DNA from 2 places in the Anaerobacillus sp. ABA4_114 genome. Region 1 is predicted to be linked to the other one. Evidence: a T-box and tRNA genes for the amino acid it is inferred to sense, from the RefSeq annotation. Region 1 holds a T-box; the other holds one or more tRNA genes.
The links. A T-box is a leader RNA that pairs with one kind of tRNA and senses whether it is charged. The one in region 1 lies ahead of ACXAEY_RS06455 (valine--tRNA ligase), so its partner is inferred to be a tRNA-Val.

Region 1 (6,525 bases):
TGTACAAATTCGTTAACGGACACGTTTCACTTTTTCGCTTCGTTTCCTCATAGTTCTTTGCATTATCGATGGCAACAGCTAAATAGTTCGCTAGAATTTGCAATACGAGAATATGCTGCTTTTCATAGGATCGTACTTTATTAGACGTGAGGGTAATGATGCCTACTACTTTTTTATTTCGCTTCATCGGTACTGAAATAATTGAGTTTGTTGAAAGAGGTATTACACCAGTCGTTAAACTCTTCCATTGAGATCGCTTGCTATACAAGCGACTTCTACCACTACGCCATACGATTGAGCTTATTCCTTCTTGAGGTGATCTATCCCCCGGGCCCTCTATGACCCCTACTCCACGTTCGTATGTCTTGATGAGAGAAAGTCTTCTTACATTTTCAGCATCCATAACATAGGCGTGATCGACTTCGAACATGTCAGTCGTTTTTTCAAGAAATAAGTTCAATATGTCATCCGTATTGAGTCGCTGTGTAATTTGCTGACCAATTTCACTTGTTTTATGAAGGAGGTCATTTACTTTTCGACTAGAGTAATACAACCTTAACATTAAAGAGATAAGGATGAATGGCACACCTACGAATAGAATGGCGATTGCACCAAGATATGTATGAAGCATATAAAGCAAGAAGCCAATTGGGAGCGTGACCGCAGTTGTGATCGCTTCCCAAACCATATCTTTTCCGAAAAAGGTCGTGTCTGCTTCTTTATACACAAACACTTTCAAGAAATGAAGCAAGATTTGATTAACGAAGATTAAAGAGAACGTATACGCTAATGCAGGTAGTACCTGAAACATCGCATTACCGGAAAATTCTCCCACAGTCCCACCAAGGGCATAGAACAAACCACCCGAAATAAGTGAGATCATCATAAACATGAGCATATTGACAGGGTAACGATGGCTTTCTTTTTTCGTTATTCGCAAATTAAGCAGAAAGACCAGGATAGAAAGTTGAGTTAAAATCATTTCTACGAATAGACCATATCTTAGAAATACGGTGAGCGATATGCCCTGAATAAAGAAGATGTCGATCCCTTTTACATTGATCGGCATCATGGAGACAACTGCAAGGAGTGCGAACAGCGCTAGAATATCTAACACGTTTCCTGATAAATCAGGGGGAAAGAAGGTATAGGTTGCAAAGATAAGTGTGGGCCAAAAGATTAACCAAGTGATCCACACTTTGACAGTCATACTTGCATTCAATTTCTTCCCCCTTCCATCTTCCGTCCTTTTGAAGAATAATTTTCCAATTTTGAAATTGTTTAAGTTTATAATAGCAAAAAATGAAGGAAAAGTCCTAGTATTTTGTATTTATTTCAAACTTTTTAGAAAACTTCTCACTTCTGAAATAAAATAAAGAGATCCTGTTATTAAGACGAGATCGTTTTTATCAGCTTTAGTCATGATAGACTGTACCGCTGAGGTCCAGTTCTCATCATACGATTTTCTCGTAAACGAACACCTTTCATATAGCTGCCTTGCACTTACCGCTCGAGGGAAGTCGAACGTCGTAAACGTAATATCCTTCACAATAGGATAGAGGGGTTCCAACATCGATTCGATATCTTTGTCACCCACTGCACTAAACACTACGTATATTGAACCACCTTGATACCGCGTTTTAATCGTTTCAGCCAAACTAGCTACCCCTTCTGGGTTATGTGCTCCGTCGATCACGACGTCTGGATCTTTAAGCATAAGCTCGAACCTTCCTGGCCATGCTGCTTTACTTAACCCTTGTTTGATCATCTCTTCTTCGATATGAAGGCCATAAAACACCCTTAAATATTCCATCGTCATCAGTGCGGCTGATGCATTCTTTACCTGATGGGATCCTTTCATCTCAATCTGGATATCTTCTAACGTTCGATATGGAGAATGAAATGTGAAGTGCTCTCCTTCATCTGTAGATGAAATCGCACTTACCTTAAACTCTTCGCCTAATTTATAGCTTTTGGAACTTTTCTTTTTCCCCGTTTCGACTAGTATCGATCGAACAAGCTCATTCTCAGCAGTAGTAATAAGAGGGACTCCTGGTTTGATGATTCCCGCTTTCTCAAACGTAATTTGTTCCAAGTCATCTCCAAGGATATGCATGTGATCGAATCCGACGTTCGTTATCACTGATACTAACGGGTGAATGACGTTTGTTGAATCTAAACGACCACCTAGTCCAACTTCCATCAACACGATATCAGGATATGAAACGCTACCAAAGTACACTAAACTAATAAGAGTAATTACTTCAAATTCTGTAGGAGAACCGAGTTTAGTGTTCGATGTTTCCTCTACAATCGGATATACACGATTACATACCTCTACCAAATCACGTTCTGGAATAGGTGTTCCGTTCAAAGCAATACGTTCTGTGAACGATTCGATGTAAGGTGAAGTAAACGTGCCTACTTCATACCCTGATTCCTGCAGGATATGCCTCATGTACGTAACCGTTGAGCCTTTACCATTGGTGCCTCCGACATGAACAAACTTCAATCTCCTTTCAGGATGACCTAACTGTTCAAGCATCCACTCCATTCGTTCGAGCCCAGGTTTGATTCCGTGATTTAATAAGCTATGAATCCAGCTCACAGCTTCATCATATGTAGTGAACATCCTTTCTCTCACCTTTCTTCAAAAGAAGGCGAATCTCCTTTTTAGAGATTCGCCATACCTTTATTTTTTCAATTCGTTTATACGTGCTTCGACATTGCTTCTTCTTTCTAGATAGTCCTTCTCTTTCGCACGCTCTTCATCAACAACTTTTTCAGGTGCTTTGCTGATGAATTTCTCATTAGCAAGTTTCTTCTGAACTCGCTCTACTTCTGAATCAAGCTTTTTCAACTCGCCTTTAAGGCGCTCGATCTCTTCATCGATGTTGATCAAACCTTCTAACGGTAGGAATAACTCTGCTCCTGAAACGACTGCTGTCATCGACTTGTCAGGTGCTTGTAGATCTGCAGAAATCGTTAGTGCTTCTGGGTTACAGAAACGTTCGATATACTGCTTATTCTTCTCAAGCTGTGCTTCAGCTTCAGCCGTTTTTGGCTTAATCTGCAGTTCGATCGGTTTACTTGGTGCAACGTTCATTTCCGCACGGATGTTACGAACAGATCGAATGATCTCAGTAAGTAATGCCATGTCTGCTGCTGCGTCCGGGAAGTGCAGGGCATCCTGTTTCTCTGGCCAGCTAGCGACAGTGATCGATTCTCCTTTATGAGGAAGGTGCTGCCAAATTTCTTCAGTAAGGTAAGGCATAAATGGATGAAGCATACGCATCGTTTGATCTAACACGTAAGCTAAAACAGAACGAGTCGTCTTCTTCGCGGCTTCATCTTCACCATACAATGGCAGCTTCGCCATTTCGATATACCAGTCACATAGATCATCCCAGATAAAGTTGTAAAGGTATCTTCCAACTTCACCGAATTCATAGTTGTTGATCAATCTTGTTACTTGGTCGACAGTGTCGTTTAGTCGAGTTAAAATCCATTTATCAGCGGTTGATTTTTCGCCAGTAAGATCGAGCTCATCGTATTCCATGCCATCCATATTCATTAGGGCAAAACGAGAAGCGTTCCAAATCTTATTCGCAAAGTTCCAAGTCGACTCAACTTTTTCCCAGTAGAACCTTAGGTCATTCCCTGGTGAAGAACCAGTTGCAAGGAAGTAGCGAAGAGAGTCAGCACCATACTTCTCGATAACATCCATCGGATCTACTCCGTTACCAAGAGACTTACTCATCTTTCGTCCTTCAGAATCTCTTACAAGACCGTGAATCAATACATCGTTAAACGGACGCTGTTCAGTAAATTCGATGCCTTGGAAGATCATGCGAGCTACCCAGAAGTAGATGATATCGTAACCTGTTACGAGTACATTTGTTGGGTAATAGCGCTTGAAGTCTTCTGCTTCTTCATCAGGCCATCCCATTGTAGAGAAAGGCCATAGAGCTGAACTAAACCATGTATCAAGAACGTCTTCATCTTGATTCCAGTTCTCGATGTCTTTTGGTGCTTCATCACCTACATAGATTTCGCCTGTTTCTTTATGGTACCAAGCCGGGATACGATGTCCCCACCACAGTTGACGTGAAATACACCAGTCACGAATGTTTTCGATCCAATGAAGATACGTCTTCTCAAATCGTTCAGGTACGAAGTTTACTTTGTCCTCAGATTTCTGAAGATCGATCGCTTGTTTTGCAAGAGGTCCCATTTTAACGAACCATTGCGTTGAAAGATAAGGTTCTACAACTGCACCGCTTCGCTCAGAGTGCCCTACAGAATGAACATGCTCTTCAATCTCAAAGAGTGTGCCTGCTTCTTGAAGGTCCTTAACGAGCTGCTTACGACATTCGAAGCGATCCATCCCTTTATATTTACCAGCATTATCGTTCATCGTACCGTCTTCGTTCATCACAAGAACACGCTCTAAGTCATGACGATTTCCGATTTCAAAGTCGTTAGGATCATGTGCCGGAGTGATTTTTACTGCACCAGATCCAAACTCCACATCAACATAATCATCAGCTACGATTTCAATTTCTCGTCCTACGATCGGAAGGATCGCTTTCTTACCAATAAGGTGCTTATATCGCTCATCTTCAGGGTGTACAGCAATTCCTGTATCTCCGAGCATCGTTTCTGGACGCGTCGTCGCAATTTCGATATGCCCTGAGCCATCTGAGAGTGGATAACGCATGTGATAAAAGTGTCCTGTTACTTCATGATGGATAACTTCAATATCTGAAAGGGCTGTTTTCGTCTGAGGATCCCAGTTGATAATGTATTCGCCTCTGTAGATGAGACCCTTCTCATATAATTTAACGAAGACTTCACGAACGGCGTTTGAAAGGCCGTTATCAAGCGTGAAACGCTCACGAGAGTAATCGAGAGATAAGCCAAGCTTCGCCCATTGACTTCTGATAAAGTCTGCATATTCTTCTTTCCATTCCCATGACTTTTCAAGAAATTTTTCTCTTCCTAAATCATAGCGAGAAGTCCCTTCTTCGCGTAGTTTTCCTTCTACTTTTGCCTGAGTGGCAATACCAGCGTGGTCCATCCCCGGTAACCAAAGTACATCATAACCCTGCATTCGTTTAAAACGAGAGAGGATATCTTGAAGCGTTGTATCCCATGCATGCCCGAGGTGCAGCTTACCTGTAACGTTCGGTGGTGGAATAACAATCGTGTAAGGTGTTTTGTCCTTATCACCCGTTGCTTCAAAAAACTTTCCATCTACCCAATACGGGTACCATTTCTGTTCAGTTGCCTGTGGATCATACTTTGTCGGCATCGTTAGCTCTTTATTAGCCATTACCATCCATCCTTTCCAATCAATAAGTCGATAGCAAACAAAAAAACTTCTCCCATCCTTAGTGAAAAGGACGAAAGAAGTTTCGCGGTACCACCTTTATTTACAGCTCCAGAAAAAAGAGAGAAGCTGTACGCTTCATTGAATAACGGATTCACCGGTCTCTCCTACTACGATTCAGAGAAACAGCTCCAGGGCGACTTCAAATGTTACGTTCCTAAGAAATCTCGCAGCGAATGATTTCTCTCTCTGAAGGGTTCACATTTTACTACTCCCTATCGTTGCCTGTCGACTATTTGTATTCATAAGTTTACCTGTTGTATAAAAAACCGTCAAGATACTATTAGCCCTTTTTACTATCATAACCACTTTCTTTTTTACTTAATCACCCAAACTACTGTCCAAACATAACCTGATTGTATCGAGAGTACTATGAAGGGGACCTATACATGAAAAAGCGATTTGGAGGACTCAACCGCTATCAGCTTCCACCGGCTTTTTACAAATTCAGAGACATACTGGCGCAATTCGTACCGCCTTTTATCTTCTTTCAGGCGATAAGAACGATTCTCTTTCCAACTTCAGTGGATGTGCTTATCTTGATTATCCTCGTAGCATTAGAAGTGTGTTTTTATTTTGAATGGATTTAAGCACGCATATTTTGTAGTGTCGTCGTAATTCCATTCATCACTTCTATTTTTTTGGTGAAATGACGGACATGCTTCATGTGTGACCAATCTCTCTGATTCGATAGAAAATGTGTCACACTGTTAAACAACGATTCAGGAAAATACAAATAACTTGCGAGCAAATCCTTTTCTTCTTCATGCAGAGCAAACTGACTTTCATAGTGAGAAATGTTTGAGACCAACGTATCTGGGTTGAATTGAAACGGTGGTACCGAAGCACGAATCATGTACGTAAGATCTCTCACTGGAGAGTCTACTACGGATTTTTCGAAGTTAAGGAAATATCCCTTTTCTCTTCCTACAACAAAATGAGAAGCTGAACACTTCCCATGACAGAGCACAGTTCTGTATCGTTTCGTTTCATTCGTTTGTTCATACCAATAGTCTAGTCGTGACTTTGATAGGTCACAATTTTTCATGAGTTGATGAAAATGGGTCGCAACAGCCAATTCAAATGGAGAGAGATAGATGCGTTTTTCAATATCGTTAACGTACTTTTCCATT
Region 2 (6,525 bases), 1.1 Mb from region 1:
CGCCCTGCCGCAACAGGTGTGTCCTCATCATAAGCTACAAGATGTGTAGCTTCGTCTTCGTGCTGGTCGATCTCAAGATCTTCAGGAACGTTCTGTTCCTGAACGAAGACGCGATGTCTTACGCTGAAAGCATCATCCATCTCTTTCTTTGTTTCCGCTGCTTTAATTAGCATTAGCGAACTTTACCGAGGTGGAATGTTTCATAAACAGTCCAAGACCCATTCTCAAGTTGATAAAGAAGTTGAAAACGGTCGATGGTTTCCTCTTCATCAACATCCATCATACGTAGGCTGCCGTACACATCTGAATGTTCATCATCAGAAAGCTTTTGAGCGATCGTAATGTGAGGAACGAAGTTGTATTCACGATCTGTCCTGACTTCCTCTGGGTTAAGCTGACGATAGAGGTCATTTAACACGTCATTTTCTTTTACCTTCATATAGATCACATTGTTAACTGGATGAAACGATCCAATTTTATAAACGTTCATCGTAAAAGGTTTTGATTCGTCAGAAATTCTGTGGAGCTCTGGTGTAATCTCCTTAATTTCTTCCTCTGTCGCTTCGAATGCTTCTCTTATCGTTAGGTGTGGCGGGATAAGTGCATAATGTGGATCGTAACGTTTTCTGTATGAGTTTGCGATGTCTTGTAGTTTCTTTGACGGGAATATTGCAATGCCGTATTTCATAGTATAATCCCTCCCATTAAATTTGCTATGGACGTGACTTATTCATTTCCACTGTTAATTATACCAAAAATTCAAAAATAAGAAATGGTAATGTCGTTTACAGCTTGAACATATGAAGAAGCGCGCGTTTCATATCTGGCTGCCAGTGTTTCCATAGATGGCCACCTTCGAATTCATCATAGAAATAGTCAAAGTCTTTTTCTTTAATGATCTTACTCAATTCTCTGTTTGGGTCGATGAAATTTTTCTTCTGTCCATCAGTCGTAGGTACTTCTGTTTCTTCAGTACCAATCACATGATAGATCGAAAGAAGTTCAGGGTCTTTGAAGGTTGCGACTTTCTCTTTCAATTCGTCATCAACGTATGGCGAGTGAAGAATCGCTTTACCAAACGTTCTCGGATATTCGAGTCCGGCACGTAATGCAACCGTTGCAGCAAGCGAGTCTCCTATTAGAGCACGCCCATAACCTAAGTGGAAGGTCGCGTATTCTTCATCGAGAAACGGTACTAATTCATTGACTAAGAAGCGTAGGTAGGCTTCACTTTGTTCGCCATCTGGGTGATATTTTCTTCTGCGATCTTCAACGCTTTTGTATGGAATTCCTACAATGATCAGTTCTTCGATTTCGTCATTTTCGATCAGCTCATCTGCCGTTCGACCAAGGCGGCCTAGCTTAAAGTAATCGCTACCATCATTCGCGATCAAAAACGAATATTTATAGAGTGGAGAATAGTTATATGGCAAATAAATTTGGAGTGGGATTTCTTCTTGTAAATGTTCGCTATATAGTGAAGTGTCCTGGTATGTTCCTCTGTTCATTTCAAAGCCTCCTGTGCAGTAGTGAAAGTTAGTTTTATTTGACATTCTAATTTTTCGTAGTGATATAATGATTCTAACATACTTGCTTTTGGGGGACATAGAGAGGAGAACTAACATGAAGAAAAGGATACATAGTCGTGAAGTAGAAGCTGCAACAAGAGCATTATTAAAAGAGCGTGGCGTATCGATTCAGGATATTGCTGATATTGTGTTTAAAATGCAATCTCCTTATGTAGATGATCTATCGATGGAAGACTGTATAGAGAGCGTAGAAGCGGTTCTAATGAAACGTGAAATTCAGCATGCTGTACTCGTTGGCATCGAACTCGATAAGCTTGCTGAACAGGGGAAACTTTCAGAGCCTTTGCAGTCCATCGTCGAAATGGACGAAGGGTTGTTCGGAGTCGATGAAACAATTGCGCTAGGTGCGGTGTTCGGATATGGAAGTATCGCTGTTACGACCTATGGTCATTTAGATAAACAAAAGATTGGAATTATTGAGAAGCTCGATACAAAGTCTGGAAACGGAGTTCATACATTTTTGGATGACCTAGTGGCTAGCATCGCTTCAAACGCTTCTAGTCGTCTCGCTCACAGACTTCGTGACCGAGAGGAAGCATTGGACGAAGAAGAGCGTGAGAAGAGAGATCAAGAAGAGCGGATCGGTTGATTTTAGAGGAGTCCCAAATGTGGGACTTCTCCAACTTTTATTCACGGAAAGTATTGACAGTTCTTTATTCAGTCATGTATATTTATAAATGTCCTTAAAGAACTGATCCGTTAGCTCAGCGGGAGAGCACTTGCTTGACAGGCAAGGGGTCACTGGTTCAAATCCAGTACGGATCACCATACATAACCTAACCAGCGCGACCTCATAGAGGTCGCGCTTTTTTCTTAAAACTCTGGTAGATTATCGAAATTGTTTTCTTTAATTCCGTCTGGCTCACTACGTATAATATCACGACCGTATTTATGAAAAACATCAACCCCGCTTAACTTACCGCTCTTCGCAGCCTCAAGTGCTTGTATATAATCTAACTCCTCACCAGTATTTGTTTTAAAAGCAATAAGATCACCATCTTCATTCTTTCTTACTGCTGAGATGTATGTTCCGGTTTGTTCTACAGCATTTTGCTGCCTGTAGGTTTCAAACGCTTTCTCGTAACGATCCATGTGACATTCTCCTTTCTAATCGATCATGTTGAGTAAAGGCTCCGTATCGATCTTCCATTTGCTAGTGAGCGGATCTCGTTTAGCATTGAGACTAATTACTGTTGTGATTGTACCTGCATCCGAAATGTATACTTCAACTTTTGTTTTTATCTCACGAACGAATGGATTACCCTTATTCTTTTGTATCGATTCAATGTTCCAATTCGTAACGTACAGCTTAAATAGTTTCTTACTGTCCTCATTCACAACAACCTTTTCTAACAACGTTTTATCCGTATTGTTAATCGCGATCATCGCGACATCAACAATTTCTTCTGGACTTTTTTTACCGAGGTAGTCATCGATCTTACCTGCTGCTTTTAAGACCATAAGATGGTGAGCTGGATCAGGTTCTGAAGATCTGTGTGTGGAACTGTTCAAGAAATGTAAACAGAAGTGGCCGTTGAATCCATTTTGCAATGCTCCAGCTCCATGAGGCATGCCGTTCATTGAGCCAGCGATCTGTTTCCCATCGATCGTAACGATGACAGCTCTCCGTTTCCAGCTCCATTTTCGATAAATCGCCTTCATGATCTTTGTATCTTTATGTGTTAACGGTTGTACATCCGCGTGATCACTTCCAGCTCTGCGCTGAACGTCAAAAGACTTACCCGTTTCTACATCCGTAATCGAAAATACTGCCTTTCTAGGAATGATTTTCTCTACTTCTTTCCAAGGGATGAGCTGTACTTTATTGTCGAACGGAGGGATAGCGTATGTTCGATCGATTGGGTGTAAAATGAAGCTTAATAAAATTAACATCGAAACAAGCAATTTCATAATCATCCCCCTTGTCGAATCCCCATTATTTTGCACAATACGTGGGAGAGTATTCTTTTATTTATACGACTCTTTAGAGGAGCATGATATAATCGTTGCAAAGATACTAAAAGGGGAACGCTTATGAGACGAAACGATTTGTTTTTTCTAAGTACAAGTGAAAACTCGATTCAAAATGAAAGCGATCTTCGAAGTGAGTTAGTTGAAAAGAGCAAAAAACTATCTCATATTTTTAGTTCTTCGAAAGATGGGATCACGTTATTTGACCAGAATAATGGGTTGGTCGAAATTAATCAGGCTTGCTGTGACATTTTCGAACTAGAGAGAGAAGACATCTTAAACATGAAGATCGGTCATCATATTCGATCTGAATGTAAAGATGACTTTGAGAAGATGATGACGGACCTTAAAAGGTTTGGATATGTTAGAAGCCAGTTCCCGATCGTTTTGGGAAATGGCAAGGAGAAGTTTATCGAACTTTCGATAACGTCTAGCGCGTACAAGGATTTAAATTTATCGATCATTCGAGACATATCTTCAGAACGTGCATTATACGAAGAATTAATGGAAAACAAAGAAAAGTTCAATAGTATTTTTGATCATGCCCTCGATGGCATCTTGATTTGGAATAAAGATCGCATGATCGTTGATGCGAACTCTGCTGCATGCAAGATGTTTAACTTAACGTCTGAAACGATCAGGAAGTACAATATTTTCGATTTCCTAGAAGGTAAAAGCGTATCTACAGGAAAATTGTTTCAACAGGAGCTTGAAGAAAAGGGAGAAATTCGTGCGGAGTTAGAGTTTACGATAGCTGGTGGAGAAAAAAAGTTTTTGGAGTTCACCTCAAAGAAAAGTATTCACGGTGACCTTTACATGACCATCTATAGAGATATTACTGAAACGAAAGCAATGATTGCTGAGATTAAGGAAAGTGAAGAACGGTTCCGCAGGCTGTTTGAAGGGGCGATGGACGGCATGGCGATCATCCATCATGATGGATTGATTAAAGATGTGAATCGTGCTTTTGTAGAAATGGTCAACTTTGAAAAAGATGATGTGGTTGGTTCTCACTATGACGATATAAGGGGTGACTGTGATATTACGTGGGACTATCATGCTGCTAATGGGCGGAATGGCGAAGGCAAGCGATGGAACCCCGTAACAGAAAGCGTCCATACTTATAGCTTCACGGTGAGTTACAATATCTATCCGAACCACCACCTCGTTATCGTGCGCGATGTAACAAAGATTAAACGATCAGAAGAAATTGCTAAAAGGACAGAAACAAGCAATGTCTTGTCAGAACTTGCAGCAGGAGTCGCACATGAAATACGTAATCCCCTTTCGTCGATCAAAGCATTTTTACAGCTACTTAAAGGGAACGATTCAGTAAATCAAGATCTTCTAAACGTAGTAGGAACTGAGATGAAAGAAGTAGAAGAGTTCGTCAATGAGTTCCTTCTATTATCTAAACGTGAATTGGTTTCATACGAAGAAGTAAATATGGTCGATCTGCTAGATAGCATCATCTCCAGCCTTTCAAATAAGGCAATGGAACATCATGTTGAAATCATCACGAGAACAAATACCAGTATATATTGTGTTTGTATCAAATCACATATAAGACAAGCCCTATACAATATTATTGAAAATGGAATCGAATCCATGGTGAATGGAGGAACATTATTAGTGACGCTCTCTATGGATAAAGACATCATGATTGAAGTTGCTGATGAAGGAACCGGAATTCCACATCAAATCATTCATAAGTTAGGTGAACCATACTATAACACTGCCGAAAAAGGCACGGGGCTAGGTTTGATGGTGAGTTACAAAGTAATAGAAGAGCACGGTGGATCGATCACGGTTACAAGTAAAGATAATATCGGAACTCGATTTGTTATCGGTTTGCCCTTAGACAGCAAACAAGCTCGACAAGAAATAGAAGAACGACGTCAGAAAAAGGAGAGAAACTATGATTGAAGCGGTAACGATTCATCATGTAAGCATTTCTGTTACGAACCTCGAGAAAGCTAACGAGTTTTATAAAGATATATTATGCCTAGAGGAGATTGATCGTCCTGATTTTGGTTTTAAAGGAGCATGGTATGCGATAGGAGATCAACAGCTTCACTTAATTGAGTATCCATCTTCGAGTTCTCTCAGACATTCGAGTGAACTCGATTCAAAAGTAGGTCACTTTGCTCTACGGGTTAAAGACTATAGTGCTTGCGTAGAATGGTTGAAGAAGAAAAGCGTACCTTTTCATGAAAATCCTACGAGCAGAAGCGGATTCGCGCAGATTTTTGTTGCAGACCCTGATGGAAATTTAATCGAACTAAATACAGAGCAATAGAAAAAGAGCCCTAGGTTTGGGAGCGATAAGAAGCTACCAAACCTAGGGCTTATTTTTATTGATAAACTATTTTTTAAATTCGCTATGCTCTCGCTGAGGATTAGCTGCTTTTTGGGCTTCTTTTACTACTTTTTTCGCCTCTTCTGCTCGTCGTTGTTCTTCTTTAGCTTTTTCTTCGATCTGTTTAATTTGTTCATTTGAACGATCCAAAATGGAACTCCTCCTCTAAAAATACCTTTCTCGTACCATACCTTAGATTCCAAAAAGAATCAAGTAATTTACAGCCTTTTCTGACATTTCACATGATGGACAAGAATACATTGTGTTATAGGAGAGGAGGAAGATAACGTGTTTGAAACGATTCTTGGACTAGTTGCGATGTTTTTAGGTCTGGGGTTATTTATGGTGATTATTTGGAGAGGAATTAAGGTCGATTCTGCAAAACATGACATGGAGTTTTTATGGGAGGATTATAGAGAAATCATAAAAAAAGAAAAGGCACTGTAGTGACATAGATTATGTAAAAACGTAAAGTGAAGATTGAGAACTACAAACTCGCAAATGCGGGTTTTTATTTTTGGGCAAAAGGCTAGTTGGTTTCTGTTATTCTTGTTTTGGGTACTTTAGTAAAGAAGTGAGGTGAAGACAGTGGGACTAAGGAGAAGA

Region 2: it has a tRNA-Val gene. The T-box ahead of ACXAEY_RS06455 (valine--tRNA ligase) is inferred to sense a tRNA for this amino acid. The anticodon was not compared.

Annotation. Positions count from the first base shown of each region.
Region 1 is NZ_JBSWUM010000001.1:1,315,297-1,321,821, reverse strand. Features, by position in the region: gene ACXAEY_RS06465 (sensor domain-containing diguanylate cyclase) at 1-1,222, opposite strand, end outside; gene ACXAEY_RS06460 (bifunctional folylpolyglutamate synthase/dihydrofolate synthase) at 1,331-2,632, opposite strand; gene ACXAEY_RS06455 (valine--tRNA ligase) at 2,693-5,335, opposite strand; T-box leader at 5,399-5,623, opposite strand; gene ACXAEY_RS06450 (hypothetical protein) at 5,782-5,982, shown strand; gene ACXAEY_RS06445 (hypothetical protein) at 5,979-6,525, opposite strand, start outside.
Region 2 is NZ_JBSWUM010000001.1:2,460,430-2,466,954, reverse strand. Features, by position in the region: gene ACXAEY_RS12515 (GNAT family N-acetyltransferase) at 1-173, opposite strand, end outside; gene ACXAEY_RS12510 (YjcG family protein) at 173-688, opposite strand; gene ACXAEY_RS12505 (alpha/beta hydrolase) at 786-1,508, opposite strand; gene ACXAEY_RS12500 (phosphatidylglycerophosphatase A family protein) at 1,624-2,178, shown strand; tRNA gene ACXAEY_RS12495 (tRNA-Val) at 2,283-2,357, shown strand; gene ACXAEY_RS12490 (DUF3892 domain-containing protein) at 2,403-2,681, opposite strand; gene ACXAEY_RS12485 (hypothetical protein) at 2,697-3,500, opposite strand; gene ACXAEY_RS12480 (PAS domain S-box protein) at 3,624-5,486, shown strand; gene ACXAEY_RS12475 (VOC family protein) at 5,479-5,859, shown strand; gene ACXAEY_RS12470 (hypothetical protein) at 5,926-6,069, opposite strand; gene ACXAEY_RS12465 (hypothetical protein) at 6,208-6,366, shown strand; gene corA (magnesium/cobalt transporter CorA) at 6,508-6,525, shown strand, end outside.